Regions from separate parts of the Oerskovia sp. USHLN155 genome, predicted to be linked through region 4. Evidence: riboswitches for the same ligand, from Rfam matches in the RefSeq annotation. Region 4 holds a riboswitch; each other region holds the start of a gene.
The links. A riboswitch is a leader RNA that binds a small molecule or an ion and turns the genes downstream of it on or off. The one in region 4 is predicted to bind S-adenosylmethionine.
Positions count from the first base shown of each region.

Region 1: it holds a riboswitch for S-adenosylmethionine, as region 4 does, so the genes downstream of both, WFH32_RS07280 (rhodanese-like domain-containing protein) here and WFH32_RS18745 (methylenetetrahydrofolate reductase) in region 4, are expected to answer to the same signal.
Region 2: it holds a riboswitch for S-adenosylmethionine, as region 4 does, so the genes downstream of both, WFH32_RS07055 (NADPH-dependent FMN reductase) here and WFH32_RS18745 (methylenetetrahydrofolate reductase) in region 4, are expected to answer to the same signal.
Region 3: it holds a riboswitch for S-adenosylmethionine, as region 4 does, so the genes downstream of both, WFH32_RS14510 (hypothetical protein) here and WFH32_RS18745 (methylenetetrahydrofolate reductase) in region 4, are expected to answer to the same signal.

Region 1 covers NZ_JBBCXG010000004.1:208,930-212,128, forward strand. Annotated here, with positions in the region: gene WFH32_RS07270 (aminotransferase class V-fold PLP-dependent enzyme) at 1-753, opposite strand, end outside; SAM riboswitch class IV at 795-909, opposite strand; gene WFH32_RS07275 (phosphotransferase enzyme family protein) at 1,007-1,813, opposite strand; SAM riboswitch class I at 1,888-1,980, shown strand; gene WFH32_RS07280 (rhodanese-like domain-containing protein) at 1,987-2,451, shown strand; gene WFH32_RS07285 (O-succinylhomoserine sulfhydrylase) at 2,472-3,199, shown strand, end outside.
Region 2 covers NZ_JBBCXG010000004.1:158,880-162,078, reverse strand. Annotated here, with positions in the region: gene WFH32_RS07065 (hypothetical protein) at 45-461, shown strand; gene WFH32_RS07060 (flavin reductase family protein) at 527-1,093, opposite strand; gene WFH32_RS07055 (NADPH-dependent FMN reductase) at 1,090-1,719, opposite strand; SAM riboswitch class IV at 1,740-1,849, opposite strand; gene gdhA (NADP-specific glutamate dehydrogenase) at 2,078-3,199, shown strand, end outside.
Region 3 covers NZ_JBBCXG010000009.1:159,787-162,985, forward strand. Annotated here, with positions in the region: gene WFH32_RS14500 (polysaccharide deacetylase family protein) at 1-1,308, shown strand, start outside; gene WFH32_RS14505 (cold-shock protein) at 1,491-1,694, shown strand; SAM riboswitch class IV at 1,823-1,934, shown strand; gene WFH32_RS14510 (hypothetical protein) at 2,040-2,414, shown strand; gene WFH32_RS14515 (hypothetical protein) at 2,544-3,199, shown strand, end outside.
Region 4 covers NZ_JBBCXG010000016.1:29,660-32,858, reverse strand. Annotated here, with positions in the region: gene WFH32_RS18750 (Abi family protein) at 1-825, shown strand, start outside; SAM riboswitch class I at 1,070-1,172, shown strand; gene WFH32_RS18745 (methylenetetrahydrofolate reductase) at 1,285-2,334, shown strand; gene metE (5-methyltetrahydropteroyltriglutamate--homocysteine S-methyltransferase) at 2,355-3,199, shown strand, end outside.

The DNA.
Region 1 (3,199 bases), on a different contig from region 4:
GGAGTCGAGCCAGTCGCGGCGCCCGACGAGAGCGCCCGCACCGAACGGCGCGTACGTCTTGTGCCCCGAGAACGCGACGTAGTCCACGTCGCTCGCGGCGAGCGAGACGCCCCGGTGCGGGACGAGCTGGGCGCCGTCGAGCAGGACGCGCGCGCCGGCGTCGTGCGCCGCGGCCACGACCGCGGCGAGCGGCAGCGACTCGCCCGTGACGTTCGACGCCCCCGTGACCGCGACGAGCGCGTACGGGAAGCGGGCGAGCTCGGCGCGCAGGCCCGACAGGGTCTCGGCGACCGTCGCTCCACCGACGAGGACCGTGGCCCCGCCCGTGCGCTGCCAGGGCAGGAGGTTCGCGTGGTGCTCGACGTCGAGGACGAGCACGCGCCCCGGCGAGCCGTCCGCCTGGACCGGGACGCAGCCCGCGAGGAGGTTGAGGGAGTCCGTGGTGTTGCGCGTGACGATCGTGACGTCGTCCTCGCGCGCGCCGACGAACGCGCCGATGGTCTGGCGGGCGGCCTCGTAGAGGGCCGTCGACACCTGGGAGAGGTAGCCCGCGCCGCGGTGCACGCTCGCATACAGCGGCAGGACCTCGTTGACCCGGTCGGCCACGACCTGGAGCGCCGGGGCCGAGGCCGCGACGTCGAGGTTCGCGTACGGGACGCTGCGCCCGTCGACGAGGGGGACCAGGGTGTCGCTGCCCACGACGGGCAGCACGGCACACGAGGTGGGTGCTTCGATGACTGCGTGTGCGCTCATGGCACGTCCTCCGGTGGTCGTCGGAGTTCGCCGTGCCGGCCCCTCCGCGCTTGCCCCCCTCCAGATAGAGAGGGACCTGGTCGTCACCCGGGGCACCCCACCGCGGAGGAGGGTTGCCGGCCAGCAAACCGGGGTTTTGCGCTGGCACTCATGACCTGGTGTCCAGGATGGTCGAGGCCCGCAGAGCGTGTCAACCGGTGGGCACCGCGTCTCGGATGGTGGTCAGTGCGGTCTGTCAGGCGGGCGGGCCGGCTCAGCGGGGCGACGCGTCCGCGAGTGCCTGGACACGTCGCGCGTCGGCCCGGTACATGGTCGCGTGCGCCCGGAAGTCGTCGCGTCCGGTCGCGGCCGCACGCTCGTCCGTGAACGCCGCGAGCTCGTCGAGGCGAGCGACCACGACGGTCAGGACCTCGCGACGCGAGTACGGCATCCCGTACGCGCAGACCAGGGTGTCGAGCCGCGCCAACGGGTCCAAGCGCCCGACGGCGTCGCCCCCCTCCCCCTCCGCGGCATCCGCCACGAGGGGCGCGAGCCGGTAGCCCAGGTAGGCCAGGTCCCAGATCCGGGGGCCGGGGCTCGCGGTGTCGAAGTCGATGAGCCCGACCACGACCCCGTCGCGGAAGACCAGGTTGTACGGGGCGACGTCGTTGTGGCACACGACCTCGGCGGGCTCGTGCGGTGCGGTCTGCCAGACGGGTGGCGCGGGCGCACCGCCCGCGGCGAGGAACCCGACGCTCGCGTCGTGCACGCGCCGCAGCAGCGCGCCCGCGTCACGGAGCACCGACTCGTCCCAGACCCACTCGGGCAGCGGGTAGTGCGCGACGTCACCGGTGAGGAAGGACAGCACCTCGCGGCCCTGGTCGTCGGTCCCCAGCGGCTCGGGCACCTCGGTGACGCCCTGTGCTCGCAGGTGCCGCAGGAGCGCCTGGACCGTGGGCGTCCAGGGCCCTGCGGTCCGCCGGACGGTTTCACCGCGCCGCACCACGGTCGTCGAGTTCCCTCCGGCCAGGAGCTCCTCGGCCTGGTCGGGCGCGCGGTCCGGTTCGGGGAGGTGGCTCATGGGCAGGAACCTAGCCCGACCACCCTGCGAGACACCTGTTCTTTTCCGTGGTCACGGTGGCGTACGATCCGACGCAACCATCCAGAGCGGCTGAGTGACTTGGCACGATGACGCCGCAGCAACCCCCCGGTGACGGGCGAGGGTGCTACCGCCACGACCGATGGAGGATCACCATGAGTGCCCCCGACCGCGCGACCGCTGCCCCGGTCCCCGACGCCCGGCCCGCCGACGGCTACGCCGGCGACATCACGCCCCAGCAGGCGTGGGCCCTTCTCCAGAGCGACCCGAGCGCCGTCCTCGTGGACGTCCGCACCGACGCCGAGTGGCGCTTCGTCGGGATCCCCGATCTTGCCTCGACGGGCCGTGAGCCCGTCCTGACCCAGTGGGTCGACGTCACGGGCCGCCCCAACGCGGCGTTCGTCGCGGAGCTCACCGCGGCCGGGTTGAGCCCTGAGCGTCCGGTCGTCTTCCTGTGCCGCTCGGGAGCCCGCTCGATCGGCGCGGCCAAGGCCGCGACCGCCGCGGGGCTGGGTCCCGCGTACAACGTCCTCGAGGGCTTCGAGGGAGGGCTCGACGACGCCGGTCACCGTGGCTCCGACGGCTGGCGCGCCGCGGGCCTGCCCTGGACGCAGTCGTGAGCGCCGCGACCGGGGACGGCGTGCTCCGCATCCCCGCCGGCATCCCGGGCGGCTCGGGGCGAGGCCCGCTCCCCCGCTCGGTCCGCCCCGACACGCTCGCCGTGCGCGGCGGCCACGCCCGCACGAACTTCGAGGAGACGAGCGAAGCGCTCTTCCTCACGCAGGGCTACGTGTACGGGAGCGCCGCCGAGGCCGAGGCCGCGTTCACGGGCGAGGTCGACCGCTTCATCTACTCGCGCTACGGCAACCCGACCGTGCACACGTTCGAGGAGCGGCTGCGCCTCATCGAGGGGGCCGAGGCCTGCTACGCCACGGCGTCGGGCATGTCCGCGGTCTTCACGTCCCTCGCGGCGCTGGTCGGGGCCGGGTCGCGCATCGTCGCGGCCCGCGCGCTGTTCGGCTCGTCGCTCGTGATCTTCGACGAGATCTTCGCCAAGTGGGGCGTGCGCACCGACTACGTCGACGGACACGTCCTCTCCCAGTGGGAGGAGGCGCTGTCGACCCCCGCGGACGTCGTCTTCTTCGAGACCCCGTCCAACCCCATGCAGGACGTGATCGACGTGCGCCGCGTGAGCGACCTCGCGCACGCCGCGGGTGCCGTCGTCGTGCTCGACAACGTGTTCGCGACCCCCGTGCTGCAGAAGCCGCTCGAGCTCGGCGCCGACGTCGTCGTGTACTCGGCGACCAAGCACATCGACGGGCAGGGCCGCGTGCTGGGCGGCGCGATCCTGGGCTCCGAGGAGTACGT
Region 2 (3,199 bases), on a different contig from region 4:
GCCCTCGCGTGCGCCGGGCACGGGCACGGAAGAAGGCTCCGACGATGTGGCTCCTCGTGATCTCCGGCGCGGTGGGCGCGGCCCTGGTCGCCGCCATCGCCTGGTTCATGGTGCGCGTCGACCGGCCCTCCGCGGATGCCCTGCCACCGCTCGGACCGCACCGGACCACCCTGCGGGAGCGGCGCCGTCGGGCACCCGATCCTCTCGTGGCGCTCGCGCTCCAGATCCGCCTCGGGCGGCTCGCCGACGAGCTGCGCGCGGTCGAGGCCGACCCGGACGTCTACGCCCGCGCCCACCACTACCTCGCGGCGCAGGGTGCGTACGACGCGCTGCTGCGCGAGGCGTGCCGGCTCAGCGGGCTCGACGTCGAGGCCGCCCCGCTGCGTGCGGGCCTGCGCAGCGACGAGGACGAGCGGCTGCGCGAGGAGCTCGAGCTCAGCGCGCGCGGGTGGAGCTGGTGACCCGGCAGCACGGGTGAGGGGCCCGACGGCGGCGCGCTCCGCCGTCGGGCCCCGGTCCGTGCGGCTCAGAGAGCCGAGTGGTCCCCGATCCGGTGGTACGACCGGTCGTGGTAGACCAGCGGTGTCGCGTCCGCCCGGGTCCCCGACGCGAGCGCGCGCAGCGAGACCAGGTAGCTGTCGCCCACCGGCGTGCGCTGGATGATGCGGCCGCGCACCCACGACAGCGCGCCGTCGATCACGGGTTCCCCGGACTCGAGGGGAGACCAGCCGCCAGCCGCGAAGCGGTCGATCCCGCTCGTCGCGAAGCGCGCCGACACGTCGTCCTGGTCGGCGCTGAGGAAGTTGACCGTGACCGTGCGGGCCGCCGAGATCGCGGGCCACGACGACGACGTCGACGCGAGCGAGAACGCGAGCAGTGGCGGCGCGGCCGAGACCGAGATGACCGACGTCGCCGTGAAGCCCACGGGGCGGCCCTCGTGCTCGAGCGCGACGACCGCGACACCCGCGGGGTGCTGCCGGAACACGGCCTTGTAGGCGTCGGCGCTGAGCTGCGGCTCGTCCTGCTCGTGGAGCAGGGCCTCGAGCCCGGCGAGTCCGGCGACGTCGGAGCGGGTCGTGGGTTCGGCGGTCATCGGGTCACCTCGGCGAGCTCGGGGGCGGTCCGGTGGGTGGTCTCCTGCCCGACGGCGGCGCTCGCCGCCCGCAGCAAGGGCCCTCCCGCGTGGTCGAGCCAGGCGTCGACGGTGCTCGTGAGATCGGCCTCGCCCAGCCGGGAGTCCAGGAGGGTGAGCGTGCGCGCGGGGACCGTCGCGCCGAGCTCGACGAGGAGCGGGCGCAGGTGCACCTCGCCCGCGAGAGCGTGCGCGGGGTTGCCCGACACCACGACCGGGACGGCCACGACCCCGGCCAGGCCGTCGGGGCCGTAGAGGTCGAGGAACGCCTTGAGCAGCCCGGTGTACGAGCCCTTGTAGACGGGCGTCGCGACGACCAGGACCGCGGCGCTCGCGGCGATGTCCCGCGCGGTGTCGGCGCGCGGGTGCTCGGGGGCGAGGATCTCGGTGGCGATCTCGGCGAGGTCGATCGTGGCCGGGGTCGGGTCGGCCGGGGCGAGGCCCAGGTGGTCGGCGACGCGGGCCGCGACCGTCCGGGCGGCGGTCAAGGTCCGTGAACCGGGCCGCGGGTTGCCGACCAGGGTTACCACGGCCGGTCGTGGGTCGTCGGTCTGCGTCGGGCGGGGTGCTGCGGGGTGCTGGGTCATCGCTTCCTCACTGTCGTCGTGCTGCACGCTTGCCGCGTCGTGCCGGCGCGGCCAGGTCATCTCCCGGAGCACCCCGTCGTGAAGGGGTTGCTGACCAGCGAGCCGGGGCTTCGCGCTGGTGCTCGTGACCTCTGGGTAGGGGTATAGACCTGGAGGGGCGAATCTGCACCGATCAGGTCGAGAATTCTCAGAGGGTGGACGGAGGTTTCCGGAGGTGGGACCTCGAACTGTTGCCCCGAGCAAGGGCGGCGTCCCAGGTCATGAGCCTGGCGTCTCCCAGAGTGGGACGGGAGTACGGCGATGTTTACGAGTACGTAACCTGGTGCGGTTCAAAGCCCGCCCTGCCGAGGAGCACTCCATGGATAGTCGTCTGCAGTCCGTCTTCGACGAGGTCCTCGCCCGCAACCCTGGTGAGGTCGAGTTCCACCAGGCGGTTCGCGAGGTCTTCGACTCGCTCGGGCCGGTGCTCCAGAAGAACCCCCAGTACGTCGACGCCGCCGTGCTCGAGCGCATCTGCGAGCCCGAGCGCCAGATCATCTTCCGCGTGCCGTGGGTCGACGACCAGAACCACGTCCAGATCAACCGCGGCTTCCGCGTCGAGTTCAACTCGGCCCTCGGCCCGTTCAAGGGCGGCCTCCGCTTCCACCCCTCGGTGTACCTCGGGATCGTCAAGTTCCTCGGGTTCGAGCAGATCTTCAAGAACTCGCTCACCGGCATGCCCATCGGCGGCGGCAAGGGCGGCTCGGACTTCGACCCGCGCGGCAAGTCCGACGGCGAGGTCATGCGCTTCTGCCAGTCGTTCATGACCGAGCTCTACCGCCACATCGGCGAGTACACGGACGTCCCCGCGGGCGACATCGGCGTGGGCGGCCGCGAGATCGGCTACCTGTTCGGTCAGTACAAGCGCATCACGAACCGCTACGAGTCCGGCGTCCTCACGGGCAAGGGCATCAGCTGGGGCGGATCCCTCGTGCGTACCGAGGCCACGGGCTTCGGCACGGTGTTCTTCGCCGACCACATGCTGCGCACCAAGGGCCAGACCTTCGACGGCCAGCGCGTCGTCGTCTCCGGCTCGGGGAACGTCGCGACCTACGCGATCCAGAAGGCTCAGCAGCTCGGCGCGAACGTCGTGTCCTTCTCCGACTCGTCGGGCTACGTGGTCGACGAGGCCGGCGTGGACGTCGACCTGCTCCGCCAGATCAAGGAGGTCGAGCGCGGGCGCGTGGCCGACTACGTCGAGCGTCGCCCCGGGGCACGCCTCGTGACGGGCGGCAGCATCTGGGACGTCCCCGCGACGGTCGCGCTGCCGTGCGCCACCCAGAACGAGCTGAGCGAGCAGGACGCGAAGCAGCTCGTCGCGAACGGCGTCGTCGCGGTCGCGGAGGGCGCCAACATGCCCACGACCCCGGGCGCGGTCTCGCTCCTGCAGGACGCCGGCGTGCTCTTCGCCCCCGGCAAGGCGGCGAACGCGGGCGGCGTC
Region 3 (3,199 bases), on a different contig from region 4:
GTCCTGGACCCGGCCTCGGTCGAGAACCTCGAGATCCACCAGGAGTCGACCGCGGACGCCGGTGACGCGCGCTCGATCTCGACGGTCTCGATCCCTGGGGAGCGCTCCCTCTCGCACGCCTTCGGCCGGTTCGTCGACGCGACCGAGAAGGCGTACGACGCCGCGATCGACCCGGACGGGGTGGGCAACGAGCTCAACGTCGGGTGGGACCTGGTGCTCGCGCAGGGCGACGTGCTGGGGGTGCGTGCCACGACGTACGCCTTCACGGGCGGGGCGAACGGCGAGGTCGGCTCCCAGACGTTCTACACCGACCTCCCTCGCGCGACCACGACGTGGTCGTCGGACCTCTTCACGGCCGACGGACGCACGCAGGCCGCGCAGTGGGTCGACGCGGCGCTCGCCTCGGCCGGTCTGGGGTTCGACGAGCCGGTGCCCTCGTCGGAGGACACGTTCCGGGACGTGCGTCTCGGGCCCGACGGCGCCGCGACCCTGGTCTTCGCGCCCGGCCTGGTCTCTGCCCGCTCCGACGGAGAGCTGGCCGTGCGCATCGAGCCCGACGCGACCCGGACGGCCCTGTCCGCCGTCGGGAAGCAGATCGCGGACGTCGCGGCGAGCGGCGCCCCGTTCATGGGCATCGCACCGCCCCCCGTCGAGCCGCCGCCCGTGACCCCGCCCGTCGCGCCCGACCCGTCCGGCGCCCCCGACTGCTCGGTGCTGCGGTGCGTGGCCCTGACCTTCGACGACGGCCCGGGCAAGCACACGTCCCGACTGCTCGACACGCTCGCCGAGAAGCAGGTGAGGGCGACGTTCTTCCTCGTCGGCCGTTCCGTGAAGTCGCATCCCGACCTGGTCCGTCGCGAGGTCGCCGAGGGGCACGCGGTGGGCAACCACACCTGGTCCCACCCCGACCTCTCGAAGCTCGGCACCGACCAGATCACGGACGAGCTGACCTCGACGGCGGACGCGGTCGAGGCCGCGTCGGGCGTCCGACCGACGCTCGTTCGCCCTCCGTACGGCGCGACGAGCGACACTGTGACGAGTGTCCTCTCCCAGCGGAACGAGCCGGCGATCCTGTGGGACGTCGACACCGAGGACTGGAAGAACAAGGACACCGCCATGACGACCGAGCGGGCTCTCGCAGGCGTCCGACCTGGGGCGATCCTCCTGATGCACGACATCCACGGCTCCACCGTGGACGCCGTCCCGGGCATCGTGGACGGCCTGCGGGCCGCGGGCTACACGCTCGTGACGGTGCCCGATTTGCTCGGCCCTGGCCTGGTTGGCGGACACGCGTACTTCAATCGTTAGCATCAGGGCTAGCACAGTCGGAGTAACCCCTGTACCGTAGCCGGTGAGATTGCAGTGCCTCGCTTGTCCTTGCGCAACGGCCCCATGCCACCGCGAACCTTGTTACCCAAGAGTTGACGACGAACACCGTGATGTTCGGCTCCAGATCATGGAGCTGTTTGAAACTCTAGAAGGAGATCCCCATGGCATTGGGAACCGTGAAGTGGTTCAACGGCGAAAAGGGCTACGGCTTCATCGCACCTGAGGACGGCAGCGCCGACGTGTTCGCGCACTACTCCGCCATCCAGACGCAGGGCTTCCGCTCGCTCGAGGAGAACCAGCGCGTCGAGTTCGACGTGACGCAGGGCCCCAAGGGCCCGCAGGCGGAGAACATCCGCCCGCTCTGATCTCACTCGCCTCCGGGCGTAGCTGATCATTGAACGAGTGCCCCCGACCGTCTCGGTCGGGGGCACTCGTGCGTCCAGGACCAGGCACCCTGGTGCTCGGGCGGTGACGCCGTGGTAGAACTGAGAACGGTCCAGAGGACCAGCGAACCGCCCTCCGGCGTGCTGGTCCGGCAACCGCGCGACGCGCACGGTGCTCCCGGAGGAAGACCCGCCCCCACGACCGTGGGGGAAGAGCGAGGCCCGACGTCGTAGGGCGCCTCCTCGTGCCCCTCACCCGGGGACGGTCCCGGGTGGTTGTGCGCACGGGGGCGAGCTCCGCCGTCGGGCACGGAGAGAAGGAGCACCATGGCCGAGCGCGTCATGGAACGCCGGGCGACGGTCGTCGCCTGTCCCCCGCCCGCTGTGTGCGAACGGTTCGACACCGGGCACCTCCTGCACCCCGTCCACGAGCGCATGCTCCGCAACCGGCCCTGGGGTTGGCGCGAGGGCGTCGTGCTCGCGGTGCGGGCGCACGACGGCGGAGCCGAGGTCGTCGTCGAGTACGCGTCGGGCGAGGGGGCGTGCCGGGTGTGGCATCACACGCTGCTCGACGTCGGCCCCGGTGCCACCGTGCGGGTGCACGAGCAGTACCACGCGCTCGAGGTCGAGGGCCAGGGCCTCAACGTGCGGCTGCTCGGCGGGGTGGGCCCGACGCCGGAACCGGTGCGCTCTCCCCGCTGAGTGCGTTCCGGCCGCGACCCGCCGGGCGTCTCTCGGCCGCATCATGCACTCGGCGGAACGGGTGAGCCGGGCGCCGCGTTGGACCAGTGAGGGCGTCCGCCCTCGACGGTTCGACCAAAGGACACGCTCATGGGATTCCTCGACCGCCTCCTCGGCCGCACCCCGCAGGACGAGCGCTCACCCTACGGCTCGGCAGACCGCCCCGGCGCCCCTGCCTACGGCACCCCGCCCCCGGCCCCGACGGGCCCCGCACGCAGCGAGGACGACGTCGCGATCGACCGCTACCGCTACCTGCTGCGCACGGCTCCCCCCGAGGCCGTCGAGCAGGCGCACGCCGAGGCGTTCGAGCGGCTGACGCCGGAGCAGCGGCGCCGCGTGCTGGCCGAGCTCGGTGAGAACCTGCCGCCCGCCGAGCGCGCGACCTCCGACGACCCGCAGTCGCTCGCCCGCATGGCGACCCGCGCCGAGATGCGCAACCCCGGCACGCTCGAACGGTCGTTCGGCGGCCGGCAGGGCGGTCCGGGCGGTCCGGGCATGGGCTCGATGATCGGCTCGAGCATGCTCGGCACCATCGCGGGCGTCGTGATCGGCTCCGCGGTCGCCAACATGTTGTTCGGCCCGATGTTCGGTGACCCGACCGCGGACTTCGCCGGCGACGGCGGGACCTCGGGCGAGGGCGACCCCGGCGCGACCGAGACGGGCGGCGAGACGGACCCGGGAGCCGGCGACACGGGGGCCGGAGACACTGGTGGCGGGGACGTCACCGAGGCGGGCGGCGACTTCGG
Region 4 (3,199 bases):
GACGTTCTGATCGACGCTCCGGGGCAGGCACGGAAGGAGGTCGGCGTCACCCACCTCGCTTGCCTCGCCGACACAGGAGTCAACAACAAGCTCTACGGCGTGGTCCTGATCATGCGCCATCTGCTCTTGAGCATCGCGCCAGGTCGGACCGATGTAGTCGATCTCGTCGACTTCATCGAGTCTCGGTCGCTAAGACTTCGGTTCTCGATGGGTCAACTGGGCTTCCCCACCGATTGGAGATCAAATCCGGTCTGGGACCGCGGCTTCAGGATCGACTCTGCGCCCATGCTGGCGGCGAACTTGCTCGATCAGACCGAGAGCCTCACCGCCGCCAACACACGCGCAGCGCTCGTTGGCGCTGAACTCGAGGCGACCGGGACGCCACCGACATCGGAGCAGGAGGGACGCGCGAGGAAGAAGGCCCAGCGACAGCTGCTGAAGACCTATCGCCATTTTGGGGTGGTGCTCGAGGTCGAGATCGGCGGGGCGAAGTACTATCCCGCATTCCAGTTCCGTGACGGGAAGATCATTGACGCGCTCGCAGAGGTGAACAAGTTCCTTAGCGACAAGTGCGTCGGCGCCCAATCCGTGCACGTCACGGCAGCCCTGCTCGACTGGTGGCAGACACCACACCCATGTTTGCCTAGGCACACAGATGGCTCCTATCGGTCACCTCTCGACCTGCTGAACTCGGTGACCGAGGCGTGCTTTACGAAGATCATCGAGGAGACTGACGCCATGACCAGTTTCGCGGTACAGCTCATGGCTGACTCATCCGCGTACGCGCCAACGATGTCTGAGCCTGTGTCGCCGATCATTCATTGAGCCGCACTCGACAGCGTGAGTCACCCGGCGCCGGCAAACCTGCGCGGAGATCGAACGAGGTCGACCGCCAGTCCGCCCACGCGTGAACAGGCGTACGTTGGAAGGGCGAACGCGGGGACCGACGGAGCGACCCTGCGACAGCGTGGACGGAACGCGGACCGACCTGAACGACCACCCCGGACCCCTGCGTCTCACGCTTCGAGCAGATATTGGCTCAGATCATGGATTCCCCCTACGATCGGCAACACCATCCAGAGCGGTCGAGAGTCCTGGCTCGTTGACACCGCAGCAACCCCCCAACGGAAGCCTCCCGCGGGTACGGGTGCTACAGCCAGGTTCGATGGAGCGATTCATGACCGAGGCATCTTCCTGCGCAACCCCGCACCGCACCGGGGTCCCACGCGCCGCCCGCACGGCCCCCGTGGCCATCACCAGCACGCCTCTCGTGGCGGTCGCGCGATGAGCATCGTCGACCTGGGGCACTTCGGGCACGAGGCACCGCGACCCACGGTGTCGTTCGAGCTCATGCCCCCGCGCCGCCCCGACGCCGCGCCCAAGTTCTGGGAGACCGCGCGCCGGCTCGTCGCGACCTCGCCCGACTTCGTGTCGGTCACCTACGGCGCGGCCGGTACGGACCGCGAGACCTCGCGCCGCGTCATCAGCCAGCTGCTGCACGGCACGCCTGTGCTGCCCATCGCGCACCTGACCTGCGTGGGTGCCTCGCGCGAGGACGTCGAGGACGTCATCACGGACTTCCTCGACGCGGGTGTGCGCAGCTTCCTCGCCCTGCGGGGCGACCCGCCGCGCGACCAGCCGGACTGGCGCCCCGCCGAGGACGGCGTGCGGTCGAGCACCGAGCTCGTGGCGCTGCTGCGTGAGGTCGAGGCCGCGCGCTGCGCCGCGAGCCCGAGCGTCGCGCTGCGCGGCGCGGCCCGCCCGCTGACCATCGCGGTCGCGACGTTCCCCGACGGGAACCTCGCCGCCGGGACGAGCCGCACCCAGGAGGTGCGCCGCCTGTGGCAGAAGCAGCAGGCCGGTGCGGACTTCGCGATCACGCAGCTCTTCTACGAGGCGTCGTCCTACATCGACTTCGTCGCCGAGGCGCGTGCCGCCGGGGTGACCATCCCGATCCTCGCGGGCCTCCTGCCCATGACGGACCCGGCCCGCCTCGCGCGCGTCGAGGAGCTCACGGGGGTCCCCGCGCCGCGCGGCGTCGTCGAGGACCTCGAGGCGGAACCGGACCCGGCCGCGCGCCACGCGCTGGGCATCCGGCACTCGGTCGAGCTCGCCCGCCAGGTCCTCGCGGCCGGCGCGCCCGGCCTCCACATCTACACCTTCAACAAGCACCAAGCCGCTCTAGACCTGCTCGAGGGAGTCGACCTCGGCGGTGGGGCAGCGGGGGACGCCAGCGGCGTCTCGTCCCGCACCCCCGACCTGGCCAGCGGGCCGTGGGTCTCCGGCACTCCCCTTCCCTCCTCCGAGCCTGCCCTGGGCAGCGCATCGGTCTGACCAGTTCAGAGGTAATCATCATGAGTGCACCCACGTTCCCCTCCGGTTCCGTCCTCGGCTACCCCCGCATCGGCCCGCGCCGCGAGCTCAAGAAGGCCGTCGAGTCCTTCTGGGCCGGCAGGACCACCGCCGACGAGCTCGAGGCCACGGCCTCGGCGCTGCGCGTCGCCGTAGCGAAGCGCCTCGTCGACCTGGGCCTCGACGCCTCGTCGGGCGCCGTGCCCGGCTCGTTCTCCTACTACGACCAGGTGCTCGACGTCGTCGCTCTCCTCGGGGCGGTCCCGTCCCGCTTCGCGTCGCTCACCGACGCGAAGGGTGCGCTGGACCTCGCGGGCTACTTCACCGTCGCGCGCGGCGCCGGTGAGGACGCCCCGCTCGAGATGACCAAGTGGTTCGACACGAACTACCACTACCTGGTCCCCGAGATCAGCGAGTCCACGCCGTTCCGCTTCGCGGACGACCGCGTCGTGCGCCAGTTCGTCGAGGCCAAGGACGCGGGCGTCGTGACCCGGCCCGTCGTCGTCGGGCCCGTGACTTTCCTCGCGCTGTCCAAGGCCGCCGACGACAGCGCGCCCGGCTTCAGCCCGCTCTCGCGTCTCGCGGACGTCCTGCCCGTGTACGTCGAGCTGCTGCGCGCCCTGGCCGCGGCGGGTGCACCGTGGGTGCAGCTCGACGAGCCCGCGCTCGTGTCCGACTCGATCGACGTCCCGGCCGCCGAGGTCCACGCCGCGGTCACCGAGGCGTACCGCGTGCTCGCGACCGAGCTCGCGGTGGGCTCCGAGCGCCCCGCGATCCTCGTGGGCGCGCCGTTCGGCGGGCTCCAGGGTGAGCACGACGGCCTCGCGCTCCTGGCCGCGACCGACGT